One region of the Clostridium sp. 10cd* genome, then DNA from elsewhere that is predicted to be linked to it. Evidence: riboswitches for the same ligand, from Rfam matches in the RefSeq annotation. Region 1 holds a riboswitch; the other holds the start of a gene.
What was found. Region 1 has a riboswitch for lysine ahead of ACG3M1_RS14900 (transporter substrate-binding domain-containing protein). Riboswitches for the same ligand answer to the same signal wherever they lie in the genome.

Region 2: another riboswitch for lysine. It lies ahead of lysA (diaminopimelate decarboxylase); the one in region 1 lies ahead of ACG3M1_RS14900 (transporter substrate-binding domain-containing protein).

The regions. Positions count from the first base shown of each region.
Region 1 covers NZ_CP172347.1:3,007,913-3,011,090, reverse strand. The annotation lists gene ACG3M1_RS14910 (immunoglobulin-like domain-containing protein) at 1-782, shown strand, start outside; gene ACG3M1_RS14905 (VanZ family protein) at 873-1,340, shown strand; lysine riboswitch at 1,398-1,563, shown strand; gene ACG3M1_RS14900 (transporter substrate-binding domain-containing protein) at 1,683-2,519, shown strand; gene ACG3M1_RS14895 (amino acid ABC transporter permease) at 2,542-3,178, shown strand, end outside.
Region 2 covers NZ_CP172347.1:362,606-365,783, forward strand. The annotation lists gene lysA (diaminopimelate decarboxylase) at 1-1,125, opposite strand, end outside; lysine riboswitch at 1,197-1,362, opposite strand; gene ACG3M1_RS01850 (M20 metallopeptidase family protein) at 1,503-2,600, shown strand; gene ACG3M1_RS01855 (copper homeostasis protein CutC) at 2,930-3,178, opposite strand, start outside.

The DNA.
Region 1 (3,178 bases):
GTGTAAAGCGCAGTGTTCAGGTATGTGCTGATCCAACGAATACAAAGCTGTATTATGATCATGACAGCTATGACAACACCATGGAGGAATGGTGGTTTAATAAAAGCAAGGATCATCAGCGGACAACAGGTGCCAAGGATGAAAAGCTGTTAAAGAAATACGATTCCTATTATCAGGGACCGAAAGAAAAAGTAATTTATCTGACCTTTGATGAGGGCGGCAATGATATCACCTATATCAAGCAGATTGCGGAGGTCCTGAAAAAGAATGATGTGCAGGCAACCTATTTTTTGACCAGAAATTATATCAAAACAGAAGCAGATTTCATCCGGCAGCTTGTTCAGGATGGCAATGTAATCGGAAATCACAGCTGGCATCATTACGATATGACAACACTGGCGAATGCCTCCAGCATCGATAAATTTGTTGCAGAGATTACGGAGACAGAAAAAACGTATATGGAGGTTACCGGGCAGCCGATGAAAAAGGTTTTCCGTTTTCCGAAGGGCGGCAGCAGTGAGCGTGCGATGAAGCTGGTAAAGGACCTTGGCTACAGCAATTATTTCTGGAGTCATGCCTATTACGATTATGCGAGTGATGTTTCGGGGAGTGAGGCATTGAAGACGATGATGGAGCATTACCATGAGGGGGCGATTTATCTGCTGCATCCGAGCAATAAGGGGAATTATGAAGCGATGGATACCTTTATCAAAAATATGAAGGATCTTGGCTATGACTTTAAAACCGTGGATACCATACCATCGGATGCTCAGGAGAAATGATACGACTCTATCCATAAACATGATGCTGAGGTAAAAATATACTGGTATTTTTACCGATCTTATTCTATAATGATGCACAGGGTGATATGCATGAAAAAGAAACACTGCTATGCCATCCTGTGCATTATCTGGATGCTTGTAATTTTCTGGTTCTCCGCACAGGTTGCGGATGATTCTCAGGAAATGAGCGATTTCTTTGTGCACCTTCTGGATGCTGTATTCTCTCTGGATATCATGAGGAATGAAATCATTCGGGATATGACAAGCTTTCTGGTACGCAAGGCGGCACATATGAGTGAATATGCGGTACTGGCCATTTTATTTGGTCTTACGATACGGGAATACAAAAAGGAGCCATGGCTGCTTCTGGCACTGGCGGCTACGGCTGCCTATGCGGCAACGGATGAATTTCATCAGCTGTTTGTCCCTGGCAGAAGCGGACAGCTCAAGGATGTTTTGATTGATACGGCAGGTGGTGCCCTCGGGCTGGTTCTGCTTGCTCTTATTCTATATCTGAAGCGCAGACGGAAAATGAAAGAAACTGAAAAACTTTCATGAAATATTCAGGGGCCATTGACAAATGTCGGGATTTAAGCTAAAGTATATAAGACAGAAAAATCGTATAGAGGCAGCGATGCGTCAGAGTAAAAGCTGGAGTCGGCAGACCGGGATAGCTTTGAAAGGTAATCATCGCCGAAGAGGCTGCATTGGCGGATGCACTTCTGGGGTCATGGGAAATACTCATGGCACTCCTTCGTTAAGAAGAGGAGCTATTAACAACTCTGCTTTATGTGTGAGAGTCGTGTAATAGCACGGCTTTTTTGTTATTCCATGGTATTTCACCGATGGTGTATACACAGGCGGTATATGTGAAAAGAAAAAAAGAAAGAGGGACTATTTATGAAGAAAAAATTAGTAACGGCAGCTTTTGCCATGACACTGCTTTTGACTGGATGCGGCAGCAGTGATGACGACAAGAATGTTTCAAAGAATACAGGAAAGGAAACCTTTACGGTTGGTATGGAGTGCAATTATGCGCCGTTTAACTGGCAGACGAAGGAACAGACGAAAACGAGTGTTTCCATTGGCGGTGCCGGCTTCTGTGACGGTTATGATGTACGTGTTGCACGTCAGATTGCAAAGGATCTCGATCGTGAGATCGTCATCAAAAAGGTATCCTGGGACGGCCTGCAGCCGGCTTTGGAATCCGGTGAAATCGATGCGATTATTGCCGGTATGACAAAGGATGAAACACGTGAAAACGGAATTGACTTCACATCCCCGTACTATGAATCCGAAATGGTTATGATTGTACGCAAGGGGGACAAGGCTGCGAAATTCAATGATATCCAGCAGTTCAAGGGTAAGACCATCATCGGACAGAAGAGCACGAACTATGATACGATTATCGATCAGATCAAGGGTGTAAAGCATGCGACACCAAAGGCAACGTATCCGGAAATGATCCTCTCCCTGCAGAACAAGGAAGTGGATGGCATTACAGCAGAGCTTCCGGTTGCCGAGGGGGCCGTGGAAGCGAATAAGGATTTAACGATCGTTCACTTTGCGAAGGGCAAGGGCTTTGATATTGACACGTCCGTATCTGTCGGTCTGAAAGAGGGAAGCCGTGATTCCGAGCTGTTCAATGCTGTACAGAAATCACTGGATGGAATTTCCAAGGAAACAAGAGATCAGTGGATGAAGGAAGCAAGAGAGAGTCAGCCGAAAACAGAATAACAAAACAGAATAGGAGATTACCATGATGATAGTAGCATCCGCAAAACCGGATGGGATGTTTGCCCAGGCCTGGTGGATTTTTCAGGACAACATTCCGCTGTTCTGGTATGGGATTAAGATAACACTGCTTCTGGCGGTGTGCGGTACACTGATCGGATTACTGATCGGTTTGCTGTTGGGAGGTATCCGTGCTGTGCGTATAGAAGAGCGCGATGCACCGGTATCCCGCATAATTAAAAAGATACTGCACGGCTTTGTCGGTCTGTATGTATGGATTTTTCGTGGAACACCGATGATGGTACAGGCGCTGATCATCTATCACGGTCTTCGTCCGGTACTGAACTGGTCACCGGTAACTGCCGGTATTACGATTATTTCCATCAATACAGGGGCATATATGGCAGAAATCATCCGTGCCGGTATCCAGTCGATTGACAAGGGACAGAATGAGGCAGCCCGCAGTCTGGGGATGACCTCCACACAGACGATGATGAGCATTATCTTACCTCAGGCGATTCGTAATTCCTTCCCTTCGATCGGAAATGAATTTATTGTCAATATCAAGGACAGCTCCATGCTGAATGTCATCGGTGTGATTGAACTGTATTTCCAGTCCAGCTCCGTTGCAGGAAGTCTGATGCTGTATGTACCGACCTTTA
Region 2 (3,178 bases), 1.9 Mb from region 1:
CAAGATTAACAGATCGTTTGTCTGTGCGCGCGGCAGCCGGACGTTTTCCACCAGAATATCTCCGGACTCACAGCATTTTCCGGCAACGGTCACCGTTTCACTTTTTTCCTCGTCCATACGGTTCGCAATATCACATGCATAGGCTGCCTGATACAATGCCGGACGGATATTGTCCGACATACCGCCATCCACAAAAATATACTTTTTGTTTTCCGTCTGCTTCTGATACCCGATGCGGTACAAGGTGGAGCCTGCCTCCGCAACAATGCTTCGTCCCGGTTCAATCATCAGTTTTTCCAACGGCAGCTGATAACGGTCACGCTCCCATTTGCAGGTATCCAGAATTGTCTGGCACACTTCCTGAAGCGGAATCGGGTGATCCTCACTCGTATAGTAAGCCGCAAAGCCGCCTCCCAGATTTAATGCTTTCGTGGTGATGCCGTATGCCTTTTGCATATCGTCCACGAATTTCATCAGTGTCTGAATTTCCGCCACATAGGCATCCTTATCAAAAATCTGAGATCCGATATGGGAGTGGAAGCCTTCAAAGGCAATATTGGGAATACTCGTCAGTGTCTGAATCATATCGCGGATATCCTCCATACGACTGATGGAGATACCGAACTTGCTGTCCAGATGTGCCGTTACAATATATTTATGGGTATGTGCCTCAACGCCCGGATTCACGCGAATCAGTGTACGAACGGTGGTGCCGACACGCTGTGCCGCTTTTACCAGCAGCTCGCATTCCATGGCATTATCGACAACGATGCACCCGACGCCAGCTTCCAGTGCCATAATCAGCTCATCCCATGTTTTATTATTGCCGTGAAAGTAGATCTTTTCCATTGGGAAGCCGGACTGCATGGCGGTATATAACTCACCGCCGCTGACAACATCCAGACACAGACCGTGGATTGCCGCCATCTGAACGATTGCCTTACAGGAGAACGCCTTGGATGCATACAGAACCTCGGTATCAAAATTCTCACTTTGAAACAGCTCGTGAAACTGGCTCATTTTCTGTGTGATTTTGTTCTCATCATACACATATAGCGGAGTACCGCAGGCATTCGCCAGCTGTTCTACGGAAACTCCGGATATTTCCAACACTTTTTTACTCATTTCCATCACCTCATTAAAAAATGCCAGCAGGGGACGCGTACCCTTACTGACATTGTAGTTCACCTTATGACAATAATGATAGCACATCTACTGATGGTAGACAGTCTTATGGATCTTCTCCATAAGCCCACCACAACCCTATGCCTAAGGCTGCAGTTCGGCGGAATTGCTGAAACCAGCTGTCAGGTGTCTGCCGACTCCAGCTGATGTAGTCGCTCCCGCGCCTCTATCTATTTTTCTGTATCATATCACTATTCAAGGTAAATTACAACCGTTTTATGAAAATTAAATGTATAAATTTCATAAAATGAAAATATTTACATGAGGGATGGTTTCCTATATAATAAACATAACATAGAGCAGGGAGGATGAAGGATATGTTAGAGAGAATACAGAAATATCGCAGGGACCTGCATCAGATACCGGAGCTGGAGCTGGAGCTGCCGAAAACACAACGCTATCTGCAAGAGGCGCTCAGGGATCTTCCCTGTTCGTTAAGCTCACCGATTCCAAGCAGTGTTGTGGCTTTTTTTGACGCAGGAAGAAAGGAAAGCATCGCCTTTCGCAGTGATATGGATGCATTACCGGTAACAGAAGCTACCGGCAGAGCGTTTGCTTCCAGACACACAGGATGCATGCACGCCTGCGGACATGACGGTCACATGGCAATGCTGCTGGAGTTCGCACACCAGCTGTCTGCGTATTATAAAGAGCTTCCACACAACGTGGTATTGATTTTTCAGCCGGGAGAGGAAACACCGGGCGGAGCGGAGCCGATGTGCAAAAGCGGTATCTTTGAACAGTATCATATCAAACGGATTTTCGGTTTTCATGTATGGCCAATGCTGGACAAGGGTGTGATTGCCACACGCAGAAACGAATTTATGGCACGCTCCAGTGAGGTGAATATCGATATTACCGGAAAAAGCGCACATGCGGCAAAGTATCAGGAAGGTATTGATGCGATGGAGATTGCGGCGCGCTATCTGCTGGATGTATATACGATGGAACAGGAGGAGCTGTCAGCGGAAACCTATCGTTTACTGCGCTTTGGTTTACTGAAGAGCGGTACGGTTCGCAATGTTGTTTCGAATGCTGCCCGTATGGAAGGAACCCTTCGTGCCTTTCAGGATGAAACCTATCAGTATATGAAAAAGCGTATGCTGGAGCTGGCGAAGCCGTATGAAGAACAGGGGGCAGTGTTCTCTTTTGATATCAATACCGGCTATCCTGCAGTCATGAATGACGCTGCCCTTGTGGATCAGGTGCTGAAGCTGGATCCGAATATCGTGCTGCTGGAGAAGCCTGAAATGATTTCCGAGGATTTTGCCCATTATCAGCGAAGGGTGCCGGGTGTGTTTTTCTTTCTTGGAACAGGTACCGGGATTGCCCTGCATGCTCACAATTTTGACTTCGATGAAGAGGTACTGGAAGCAGGGGTTAAAGAATACTGTAAGCTGAGCAGGATGGAATAAAGCGGATACAGCTATCAGGTATTCCTACAGCATAGAAGGAAAGAGGTATTGTAGCTGTGATTGAAAACTGTTAACGATTTTCTTTCATCAGCAAACAGAGGAAGCAGCTGTAAAGGTGATAAAGAGCACTGTGTCAGTTAAAATCTACGTATTTCAGAGAATGGCTTTATCCTCATAATACGTCAGATATCCTTTATTTCAGATATATAGAGTGAACATCGGATACGTAAAAAGGAAGCTCCGCATCTATAAACAATAGAATGAGGAACTTCTTTTCTTTATGAAGCTATAAAACAAGGAAAACTGATTTTCCGTTATTCAGCGGATGGCTATCGAACGCTCCAGATTAAATGCTCGACTTTTTTACTGTTTACAACCTCATAATCGCTTTTATGACCCTGCGGTCCATAGCTGTAAGTAACACGCTCGCCACATGTTGTTTCATCCCGCAGCCAGTCTTTGCAGGAGGAGTGAATCTGTTTTACTCCTGTATAGGCTATGAGCTCCTTTGCATTCATGGCATCTATACCGCATCCGGCGAGTATTTCGATTCGATCGCCATAACGCTCCTGTAATTG